One region of the Uliginosibacterium paludis genome, then DNA from elsewhere that is predicted to be linked to it. Evidence: riboswitches for the same ligand, from Rfam matches in the RefSeq annotation. Region 1 holds a riboswitch; the other holds the start of a gene.

Region 1 (5,992 bases):
GTCGGTCGGGAAGTTGTTCCAGGGGGGCTGGAATTCACCGACGTAGCCCTGGCCCCAGGGCTTCATCCGCACGACCAGCGGGACGACGGCCGCGTCTGCCAGCCGCGCGATGCGGGGCAGGCCGGGTACGGTGGCGGTCTGGATGCCGAAGAACGGCACGAAGATGGACTCCTTCGGGCCGAAGTCGAGGTCCGGCAGATAGTAGAAGGGGCGACCGCGTTTCATGGCCTTCACTGCACCGCGAATGCCGTCCTGCCGCGAGAGCAGCTCCTGCGAGCCGAAACGCGTACGGCCATGCAGCAGCATCTTCTCGATGAGCTTGTCGTTCTGGGCGGAATACATGCTGACACAGTCCATCTCCATCGCCATGCGGCTGCCCGCCATGTCGAGCCCCACGAAATGCGGCACCAGCATCACGACGGCCTTGCCCTCGGCATGAAGCCGCCGGATGGTCTCGACGCCGTTCAGCTCGACGAGACGACGGATGCGGGTTTCGGAGGCCCACCACAACACGCCCCGCTCAAGCATCGAGCGGGTGACAGCCACACAGACTGCGCGCGCAAGCTTCCGGCGCTCGGCCTCGGGTTTTTCCGGGAAGCACAGGCGCAGGTTGGTCAGCAGCACGCGCCGCCGCGGCACGACAGCGAGATACAGCAGATGCCCCAGCATCCAGCCGAAAAAGGCCTGAACGGGAAGCGGCAGCCAGTGGAAGCACCACAGGCCGGCGAGAAAGATTCGGGTCAGAACAGTCATTGCGCAGGCGGCGGATTGGCACCCGCCGGAGTCTTGTAGCGGTTGTAGCCCCAGAGGTACTGGGTCGGACAGCGCAGGATGAGGGCTTCCAGCGCGCGATTGATGGCGGCGGCGCGCTCTTCCAGCGTGCCGGTAATGGCCTCCTCCGGCTCGAAGCAGTGCAGGCGCCAGCCGCGTCCGCTCACCCGTTCGCCCCAGAACAGGAGCACGCGGGTCTTCTTCACTTCCGAGAGGCGGGCGGCGAGCGTCATCGTGTAAGCCGGCTTGCCGAAGAAGGGCAACCAGATGCCTTCGCCCTTGCCGGGAGCCTGATCCGGCAGCAGTCCGGTGGAGACGCCCTGGCGCAGGCCCTTGATGATGCTGCGCACGCCGGAGAGGTCGGCCGGCGCGAGACTCAGCTGACCGCGGGTGCGTCCGGCACGCAGGATCGGTTCGATACCGGCCTGCTTGGGTGGCCGGTAGAGGATGGTCATCGGCATGAAGGTGCCGGCGTGCAGCGAGGTGATTTCGAAGCAGCCCATGTGGGGCGTGAGGGCGATCATTGCATCACCCTCGGCGAGCATCTGATGCACTTTCTCCCAGCCGACGAGTTCGAGGATATGTGCCTGGATGTCTTCGAACGGCCGCTGCCAGATGAAAGGCAGTTCGAGCATCATGCGGCCGGTTTCGGCTGCGTTGGCATGCAGTTCGGCACGCGTGGGCGTACGGCCCAACCCGCGTGCCATGTTCTCCTGCAGGCGATGCCGGTAGCGCGGAGAAAGCCAGTAGGTGGCAAGCCCCGCCCAAGCCCCGAAGCGGTGCAGGGAGGCCAGCGAGCAGCGGCCCAGCAGGCGGAACAGCGGCGGGAGCAAAGAAGTGAGTGTCAAGGTGCGTGGCTCGAAACGGGCGCTTGCATTATAAGCGGCCATTCCTATAATTCCCTGACCGCCGAGTTAAAGACAACTTGCAGGGCGGCGCGGACCGCGAGGTTCGCCAAATACTGCTAAAGCGTCGTCCGCTCGAACCCCGGAGTTGGCCGCGCCAACGTTATTCCGGGGTTTTTCATTTGCGGAGACCATTCATGGCGGACTACCTTTTTACTTCCGAGTCGGTTTCGGAAGGCCATCCCGACAAGGTTGCGGATCAGATTTCCGATGCCATTCTCGACGCGATCTTCGAACAGGATCCGCGATCGCGTGTAGCAGCCGAAACGCTGTGCAACACCGGTCTGGTGGTGCTGGCGGGCGAAATCACCACCAATGCGCACGTCGACTACATCCAGGTCGCGCGCGACACCATCCGCCGCATCGGCTACGACAACACCGAGTACGGTATCGACTACAAGGGCTGTGCGGTCATGGTCTGCTATGACAAGCAGTCCAATGACATCGCCCAGGGCGTGGATCACGCCTCCGACGACCATTTGAATCAGGGCGCCGGCGACCAGGGTCTGATGTTCGGCTATGCCTGCGATGAAACGCCCGAGCTGATGCCCGCGCCGATCTGGTATGCGCACCGTTTGATGCAGCGCCAGAGCGAGCTGCGCAAGGATGGCCGCCTGCCCTGGCTGCGTCCGGACGCGAAGAGCCAGGTCACATTCCGCTACGTAGATGGCAAGCCGGTCGAGATCGATACTGTGGTGATCTCCACCCAGCATGCGCCGGACGTGTCCCAGGAAACGATCCGCGAAGCGGTGATCGAGGACATCATCAAGGCGGTCATTCCAGCCGAGCTGCTGAAGAATCCGAAGTACTTCGTGAATCCGACCGGCCGCTTCGTGATCGGTGGCCCGCAGGGCGATTGCGGCCTGACTGGCCGCAAGATCATCGTCGACACCTACGGTGGCGCTGCGCCGCACGGTGGTGGCGCTTTCTCGGGCAAGGATCCGTCCAAGGTCGACCGCTCCGCAGCCTACGCGGCCCGTTATGTGGCCAAGAACATCGTGGCGGCCGGTCTGGCTCGTCAGTGTCAGGTGCAGGTGGCGTACGCGATCGGTGTCGCCCACCCCATGAACGTGACGGTGTTCACCGAAGGCACCGGCATCATCTCTGACGAGAAAATCGCCGCGCTGGTCAATGAGCATTTTGACCTTCGTCCGAAGGGCATCGTGCAGATGCTCGACCTGCTGCGCCCGATCTATCAGAAGACGGCGGCTTACGGCCATTTCGGCCGTGCCGAGCCGGAGTTCAGCTGGGAAGCGACCGACAAGGTCGAAGCGCTGCGCGCTTCCGCAGGCCTCTGATTCAAGGTCTACGCGGCGTCCGGAAAGGGGAGCGCAAGGCTCCCTTTTCTGTTTTCAGGCGCAGGCACCGCGTTGTGTGATGCGGTTTTGCACTGGCGATGCGGATTGTTCCGGCTATAATCCGGCCATTCCGAGGAGCGCTGCGAGACCGGACCTGACATTCGCTCAGGCCATCCCAGGCTCGGATTCCCGGCCAAGCCGGGCTGCTTCAACTGCGCTCACCTGATCAACCGTGCCGGCACGGGATGATGGTGAGCTTCCTGCAAGTCCGCTCCCCTCCTGCCCGGCCACCTGTTCAAGGAGAACACCGTGGCTCAATTCAATGATTACGTCATCACCGATCTCACGCTGGCCGACTGGGGCCGCAAGGAGATCCGCATTGCCGAAGGCGAAATGCCCGGCCTGATGGCCATTCGCGAAGAATTCGCGAAATCGCAGGCCCTCAAGGGCGCCCGCATTACCGGCTCGCTGCACATGACGATCCAGACCGCCGTGCTGATCGAGACGCTGACTGCGCTCGGCGCCGAAGTCCGCTGGGCTTCGTGCAACATTTTCTCGACCCAGGATCACGCCGCCGCCGCGATCGCCGCTGCCGGCATTCCCGTGTTCGCCAAGAAAGGCGAGACGCTGGTCGAGTACTGGGATTACACCCACCGCATCTTCGAGTGGGCCGACGGCGGCTACTCGAACATGATCCTCGACGACGGTGGCGACGCGACCCTGCTGCTGCATCTTGGCGCCCGCGCCGAGAAGGACATCTCCGTGCTGGCCAATCCGGGCTCGGAAGAGGAAACCATTCTCTTCGCCGCGATCAAGGCCAAGCTCGCCACAGACCCGACCTGGTATTCGGTGCGTCTGGACAAGGTCCGTGGCGTGACCGAAGAGACCACCACCGGCGTGCATCGCCTGTATCAGATGCATGCGCGGGGCGAGCTCAAGTTCCCGGCGATCAACGTCAATGACTCGGTCACCAAGAGCAAGTTCGACAACCTCTACGGCTGCCGCGAATCGCTGGTCGATGGCATCAAGCGTGCAACCGACGTGATGGTCGCGGGCAAGATCGCCGTGGTCTGCGGCTATGGCGACGTGGGCAAGGGTTCCGCCCAAGCGCTGCGCGCCCTGTCGGCGCAGGTGTGGGTCACCGAGATCGACCCGATCTGTGCGCTGCAGGCGGCCATGGAAGGCTATCGCGTGGTGACGATGGAATACGCAGCCAGCCAGGCGGACATTTTCGTGACGACCACTGGCAACTACCACGTGATCCGACACGAGCACATGGTGGAAATGAAGAACAATGCCATCGTCTGCAACATCGGTCACTTCGACAACGAGATCGATGTCGCTTCGCTGGAAAAGTACCAGTGGGAAGAGATCAAGCCGCAGGTCGACCACGTGATCTTCCCGGATGGCAAGCGGATCATCCTGCTGGCCAAGGGCCGTCTGGTGAATCTCGGCTGTGCGACCGGCCATCCGAGCTACGTCATGTCGTCGTCCTTCGCCAACCAGACCATCGCCCAGATCGAGCTGTTCACCAAGACGGCAGAGTATCCGGTTGGTGTCTACACCCTGCCGAAGCATCTGGATGAGAAGGTTGCCCGTCTGCAGCTCAAGACCCTGAACGTGCAGCTCACCACGCTGACCCAGCAGCAGGCCGACTACATCGGAGTGCCGGTGGAAGGCCCCTACAAGGCTGACCACTACCGTTACTGATCGACGGGCCGGTCGAGCGCCGGCCATCACGAACATGGCCTGCACCCTCGCGTGCAGGCGTGAGGAAAGCGATATGAGCAAAAAGCTCGATTTCAGTCTCGAGTTCTTTCCGCCGGCCACGGCGGAAGGGGTCGAGAAGCTTCGCGCTGTGCGAAGTGAATTGGCGGTGCTGGGGCCGGATTTTTTTTCCGTGACTTACGGAGCGGGCGGCTCCACCCGCGACCGCACCCTGCAGGTCGTACGTGAAATACGTGAGGCTGGCATTGAGGCTGCACCTCATCTTTCCTGCATCGGCGCTACTCAGCAGAGTATCCGCGATCACCTCGCCGAGTTCCGTTCAATGGGGGTGAAGCGGATCGTGGCCTTGCGAGGCGATCTGCCCTCCGGCATGGCGGACCCGGGCGAGTTTCGCTATGCCAGCGAACTGGTTGGATTCATTCGCCAGGAGACCGGGGATGAGTTTTTCCTCGAGGTTGCTTCGTACCCTGAGGTGCATCCCCAGGCACGCAGTTATGACGCCGATGTGCGGGCATTTGCCAACAAGGTTCAGGCGGGAGCGAATTCCTCGATTACCCAGTATTTCTACAACGCGGACGCCTACTTCAGTTTTGTCGATGCCGCGCGGAAGGCGGGCGTGACGATTCCCATCGTGCCGGGCATCATGCCGATCGCGAGTTTCAGCAAGCTCGCCAGGTTTTCGGAGAGCTGCGGGGCGGAGATTCCTCAATGGATGCGCCGCAGGTTTGAAGGCTTTGGTGACGATGCCGAGGCTATCCGTGCGTTTGGACTGGATGTTGTCACGCGCCTGTGCGAACAGCTGATTTCGGGTGGCGCTCCCAGCCTGCATTTCTACACGCTGAATCAGGCCGGCATGACGCGCGAACTTGTTCACCGGCTCGGGCTTGCCAAATAAAATTCAGAAAGTGCTTGACGGTTCTTGGTCTCTTGCCTACAATGCTGATTCTTCGCTTCCGGCGGGTCGTTAGCTCAGTTGGTAGAGCAGCGGACTTTTAATCCGTTGGTCGCAGGTTCGAATCCCGCACGGCCTACCACCAATAGGGAAGAAAAGCGAAGCAGGTTTCGGGGGTATAGCTCAGTTGGTAGAGCAGTTGACTCTTAATCAATTGGTCGTAGGTTCGAATCCTACTGCCCCCACCAAATAAACCGTCTGCATGCAGGCGGTTGAAGCAGAAAGCCCGACTCAATCGAGTCGGGCTTTTTGCTTTTCAGCGTGCGGCTGCTCGGGAAATCTGCTGGAAAACCGGCTCTGTTTGGTTAAAGAAATGTCAATTGCATTTTTCAGGGCAT
Region 2 (5,992 bases), on a different contig from region 1:
CGCCAGGCAAGATCCTGCACCTGTTCCTTGGCCTGGCCCTTCACGGTCTGCGCGAATTCGACGAGCTGCTCGCCGGCCTCAGGATGACGGTTGAGTACCACGTCTTCCACCTTGGCGCGCAGGGTGGGCTCCAGATCGTCATACACGCCGAGCTGGCCGGCGTTGACGATGCCCATCGTCAGCCCCGCCTTGATGGCGTGGAAGAGGAAGACGGTGTGGATCGCTTCGCGCACCGCGTCGTTGCCGCGGAAGGAGAAGCTCACGTTCGACACGCCGCCGCTGGTCTTGGCGTGCGGTAGATTCTGGTGAATCCAGCGCACCGCTTCGATGAAGTCGACCGCGTAGTTGTTGTGCTCTTCGATGCCGGTGGCAATCGCGAAGATGTTGGCGTCGAAAATGATGTCTTCGGGCGGGAAGCCGATCGTCATCAGCAAGTCGTAGGCGCGCTTGCAGATCTCGATCTTGCGCGCATAGGTGTCCGCCTGGCCCTTCTCGTCGAAAGCCATCACCACCGCTGCCGCGCCATAACGCATGCAGAGCTTCGCGTGATGCAGGAAGATCTCTTCGCCTTCCTTCATCGAGATGGAATTGACGATGCCCTTGCCCTGAATGCACTTGAGGCCGGCTTCGATCACCTCCCACTTCGAGGAGTCGATCATCACCGGCACGCGGGCGATATCCGGCTCGGCGGCGATGAGCTTGAGGAAGCGCTCCATCGAGGCCTTTGAATCGAGCATGGCCTCGTCCATGTTGATGTCGATGACCTGCGCGCCGTTTTCAACCTGCTGGCGGGCGACGGCCAGTGCATCCTCAAAGCGGCCTTCGATGATCATCTTCGCGAAAGCGCGCGAACCGGTCACGTTGTTGCGCTCGCCGACGTTCACGAAGAGGCTGTCGCGACCGATGAAGAAGGGCTCCAGACCCGAGAGCGCCTGCCGCACTTCCAGCGCGGGAATCGCGCGCGGCGCCATGTTCGCCACCGTGTCGGCCACCGCCTTGATGTGCGAGGGGCGCGTGCCGCAGCAACCGCCGACGATATTCAGGAAGCCGGACTCGGCCCAATCCTTGATGTCTGCGGCCAGCTGCTCGGGCGTTTCGTCGTAGCCGGTCGGTGCGAGCGGATTCGGCAGGCCGGCATTCGGGTGCGCGGAAATATAGGTATCGCACACCCCCGAGAGCTCGGCCACGTACTGCCGCAATTCTTTCGCGCCCAGCGCGCAGTTGAGACCGAAGCTGATCGGCTTGACATGCTTGAGCGAGTTCCAGAAGGCCGTGGCGGTCTGGCCCGAGAGCGTGCGGCCCGAGGCATCGGTGATGGTGCCGGAGATCATCACCGGCAACTTGCGCCCCAGATCATCGAAGAGCTTGAGCACGGCGAAGATCGCGGCCTTGGCGTTGGCGGTGTCGAACACCGTCTCGATCAGCAGCAGATCGGCGCCGCCTTCCATCAGGGCACGGGCCGAGTCGTAGTAGTCGTCCACCAGTTCGTCGAAGCTGATGTTGCGGTAGCCGGGATCGTTCACGTCCGGCGAGATGGAGAGGGTGCGCGAGGTCGGGCCGATCACGCCGGCGCAGTAGCGCGGCTTGGCCGGGTTCTTCGCGGTGTATTCGTCGCACAGCTCACGCACGAGCTTCGCGCCGGCCACGTTGATTTCGTAGGCGTAGTCCTGCAGGCCGTATTCGGCTTGCGACACGCGCGTGCCGTTGAAGGTGCAGGTCTCGATGATGTCGGCGCCGGCTTCGAGGTATTCGCGGTGGATCGCGCCGACCACGTCCGGGCGGGTGATCACCAGCAGGTCGTTGTTGCCCTTGAGATCCTTGCCATGATTGGCGAAGCGCGTGCCGCGGTAGTCAGCCTCGGCGAGCTTGTATTGCTGGATCTCGGTGCCCATGCCGCCATCCAGGATCAGGATGCGTTGCTGGAGCAGGGTCTGGATTTCTTGGGTGCGATCGGCTTGCATGGGGAATTCTCCGGGGCGTTCATCAACGCTTCGGACAGCTCGGGCAGAAGGGGAGAGATCGTGGCTCACCGGCTTTCCGCATGAGATCTGCATGAAGCGGTGAGCGCCGTTGAATCGGGCTGCGCGCGGCGGGGCGCGCGAGCTTCCGAGCCTGGGATCGCGAATGACCTCGCAGCGCTCCTCGGAAGCGCGCAATTATAGGTTGGAGCGTATTTTCTGACCAGCCTGACGCACCGTATCGCGCGCGCCCAGCACGATACGGGTGCGCTCCACCGACTCCAGATTACCCATTGCACCAAAATGGGCATCGATCTGCCACTGAGCGGGGCGGCGGGAGTCCAGCGGCCAGTGCCAGATCTCGCCCTCCTTGCCATTCTCGATCTGCACCGGCTGCCCCAGATGGCGGCGGACCTGATCGCGCGACATGCCCGGCACCAGCGTGGCCACGCGCGCATCGGTCAGCACATCCTGCAGGCTCTGCATCACGCCATCCGGCGAGACGCGGGCCATGAAGTTGGCGCCGCCCTTGTCGGCGCGTGCAAACTCCACCAGCAGGGTGCCGTCTCCCTCCGACCACACCATGGTGGGCTGGCCCAGCTGACGCACCAGTTCGGACAGACGCGTCCTGCCCGGCTCGAGCGGAGCCTGCGTGCTCGTACAGCCCGAAAAGCAGACAACAAGAAGAAGCAGGACAGCGGAGAAGCGCATGACGACAGGAAAAGCGGTCAACAAGTCCTTTCGAGACTAGCGCCCGGCCTGAACGAAACCTATTCTCGTATTCCCGTCGAACCAAGTGGCCCGGAATTTGCAACGTCATCCCTCATGCTGGGTGGCTCGTCAGATAAGGGCTTTCCGCTCAGTCACAAAAAATCACATTGTGTAACATCCCTGAGGGGTGCCCTGCCCGACCGGCATTCCGCTTCAGTCGGGCCAATATTTTCTTGTGGAGGCTGTTCAATGAAGCAAACCTTGATTGCACTTGCGGTATTCGGCATCACCAGCGGTCTGGCCCAGGCACAGGAAGTCGTCAAGATCGGCCACGTCGGCCCCCTGACCGGCAACATCGCCCACCTCGGCAAGGACAACGAGAATGGCGCGCGTCTCGCACTCGAGGAATACAACGCCAAGGGCGTGACCATTGGCGGCAAGAAGATCAAGTTCGAACTCGTCGGCGAAGATGACGCCGCCGACCCCAAGACCGGCAACATCGTCGCCCAGCGTCTGGTCGATGCAGGCGTGAAGGGCGTGGTCGGCCACCTGAACTCGGGCACCACGATTCCGGCTTCGCGCATCTACAACCAGGCTGGCATCCCGATGATTTCGCCGTCCGCCACCAATGTCACGCTGACGCATCAGGGTTTCGCGACGGTGTTCCGCACGATGGCGAACGACGCCCAGCAAGGCTCGGTGATCGGCAAATACGCCGCGACCAAGCTCGGCAAGACCGTGGCGATCATCGATGACCGCACCGCCTACGGCCAGGGTCTGGCTGACGAAGTGGAAAAGGCCGTCAAGGCTTCCGGCGGCAAGGTCAGCTCGCGTGAATTCACCAACAACCAGGCAACCGACTTCCTCGCCATCCTCACCAAGATCAAGGCCCAGAAGCCGGACGTGATCGTCTATACCGGCATGGACGCCCAGGGCGGCCCGATGCTCAAGCAGGTCAAGCAGCTGGGCATCACTGCCAAGTTCGTGACCGGTGACGGCGGCTGCACGCCGGAATTCATCAAGCTGGCCGGCGCCGCGATGTCTGACGCCGCCTTCTGCACGCAGGCCGGCCTGCCGCTGGACCAGATCGCCGACAAGACCTTCAAGGACCGCTTCAAGAAGCGCTTCGGCGCCGATGTGCAGATCTATGCTCCGTATTCGTATGACGCGGCCGCCGCGATCATCGAAGGCATGAAGGCTGCCGACTCGGCGGATCCCGCGAAGTATCTGCCCTTCCTGAAGAAGGTGGACTTCAAGGGCGTGACTGGTGAAGTGGCATTTGATGCCAACGGCGACACGAAGTACGGCGCCATCACCATGTACCAGTTCAAGGCCGGGGCCTGGGAAGCACTGAAGTAAGCGCCTGACGGCGCAGGCAGACGGGGCGCCGATGGCGCCCCGTTCGCTTCCGCTCCGCCTTTTTGATCTGGCTTCTTGACACATTGTTTGGAGCCCGGACAATCCGCCGGTTTCAGGCCGCACAGGCCTGATTTTTTTACAACTTTGGTTTACTTTCACTGAATACGGGATCATGGAAACCCTGCTCCAGCAAATCGTAAATGGCCTCGTGGTGGGCAGCGTGTATGCGCTTGTCGCCCTGGGCTACACCATGGTCTATGGCATTCTGGGCCTGATCAATTTCGCTCACGGCGACGTGCTCATGGTGGGCGCGCTCGTGTCGCTGCAGGTCGTGCTCTTCATCCAGAAGACCTGGCCCGCCCTCGGCGCCGTACCCACCTTGCTGATTGCCCTCGTCGTGGCAATGGCTGTGTGCATGGCGATGGGCTACATCATCGAGCGGACCGCCTACCGCAAGCTGCGCAACGCGCCGCGCCTGGCACCGCTGATCACGGCCATCGGCGTCTCCTTCCTGCTGCAGACCCTGGCGATGATCATCTGGGGCCGCAACTACCACAGCTTCCCGCCGCTGATCGACACCACGCCGCTGCAACCGGTGGCAGGCGTGTTCATCACGCCGGTGCAGGTCATCATTCTGGTGAGCTCGGCGCTGCTGATGGTCGGGCTGATCCTGCTCGTCACCAGAACCAAGCTGGGCCGCGCCATGCGTGCCACGGCCGAGAACCACCGCGTGGCCAGCCTGATGGGCGTGGACACCAACAAGATCATCGCTACCACCTTCGTGCTGGGCTCCGCGCTGGCCGCAGTGGCCGGCGTGATGTACGCCACCAACTACGGCGTGGCGCACTATGCGATGGGTTTCATTCCCGGCATCAAGGCCTTCACCGCCGCAGTGCTGGGCGGCATCGGCAATCTGGGCGGTGCAATGGTCGGCGGGCTGGTGCTGGGCCTGGTCGAGTCGATCGGCGCGGGCTACCTCGGCACGATCACCGACCTGTGCAACCTGCCGGCCTGGGCCATGTCGGCCAACCTGACCGAAACCTGCGCCAACGGCGGCAGTTTCGAACTGCTCTCGTCCAACTACCAGGACATCTTCGCCTTCGTGATCCTCGGCATCGTGCTGATCTTCCGCCCGACCGGCCTGCTTGGCGAACGCGTGTCTGACCGCGCCTGATTTCACTTTTTTCCGGAACCATTCCACATGAACGAACTTGCAGAAGGCATCCCCTGGCTCGGCAAGCACAACCCGAAAGCAGCCCGGGCCCTGGTGCTGGCGCTGATGCTGATCGCCCCGCTGATTGCCGTGACCGCAGGCAACACCTGGGTGCGCATCCTTGACTTCGCGCTGCTCTACGTGATGCTCGCACTGGGCCTGAACCTGGTGGTTGGCTTCGCCGGCCTGCTCGACCTGGGCTACATCGCGTTCTACGCGGTCGGCGCCTACACCTGGGCCTTCCTCGCTTCGCCGCACTTCGGCCTGCACCTGCCCTTCTACATCGTGCTGCCGCTGGGGGCCTTTTTCGCGGCCGTGGCCGGCCTGATCCTCGGGGCACCGGTGCTGCGGCTGCGCGGCGACTATCTCGCGATCGTAACGCTGGGCTTCGGCGAGATCGTGCGCATCTTCATGAACAACCTGAACCACCCGATCAATGTCACGAACGGGCCTCAGGGCATCAACATGCTCGACACGCTGAACCTCTTCGGCTGGGATCTCTCGCGCAACATCCAGCTCACCGAGAACTTCCGCATCAACTCGCTGGTGCTGTACTACTACGTGTTCCTGCTCTTCGTCGTCGGCTCGGTCTTCGTGATCCGGCGCCTGCAGATCTCGCGCATCGGCCGCGGCTGGGCCGCCATCCGCGATGACGAGCTCGCTGCCAAGGCTATCGGCATCAACACGCGCAACATGAAGCTGCTCGCCTTCTCGATGGGTGCGACCTTCGGCGGCGTGGCAGGCGGCCTGT

The links. A riboswitch is a leader RNA that binds a small molecule or an ion and turns the genes downstream of it on or off. The one in region 1 is predicted to bind S-adenosylhomocysteine.
Region 2: it holds a riboswitch for S-adenosylhomocysteine, as region 1 does, so the genes downstream of both, metH (methionine synthase) here and ahcY (adenosylhomocysteinase) in region 1, are expected to answer to the same signal.

The regions. Positions count from the first base shown of each region.
Region 1 is NZ_JBDIVF010000001.1:853,697-859,688, reverse strand. Features, by position in the region: gene ABDB87_RS04175 (lysophospholipid acyltransferase family protein) at 1-744, opposite strand, end outside; gene ABDB87_RS04170 (lysophospholipid acyltransferase family protein) at 750-1,661, opposite strand; gene metK (methionine adenosyltransferase) at 1,814-2,974, shown strand; S-adenosyl-L-homocysteine riboswitch at 3,101-3,201, shown strand; gene ahcY (adenosylhomocysteinase) at 3,284-4,684, shown strand; gene metF (methylenetetrahydrofolate reductase [NAD(P)H]) at 4,719-5,597, shown strand; tRNA gene ABDB87_RS04150 (tRNA-Lys) at 5,661-5,736, shown strand; tRNA gene ABDB87_RS04145 (tRNA-Lys) at 5,767-5,842, shown strand; gene ABDB87_RS04140 (hypothetical protein) at 5,886-5,992, opposite strand, start outside.
Region 2 is NZ_JBDIVF010000013.1:70,700-76,691, reverse strand. Features, by position in the region: gene metH (methionine synthase) at 1-1,961, opposite strand, end outside; S-adenosyl-L-homocysteine riboswitch at 2,056-2,150, opposite strand; gene ABDB87_RS18990 (hypothetical protein) at 2,157-2,690, opposite strand; gene ABDB87_RS18985 (branched-chain amino acid ABC transporter substrate-binding protein) at 2,919-4,028, shown strand; gene ABDB87_RS18980 (branched-chain amino acid ABC transporter permease) at 4,201-5,202, shown strand; gene ABDB87_RS18975 (ABC transporter permease subunit) at 5,230-5,992, shown strand, end outside.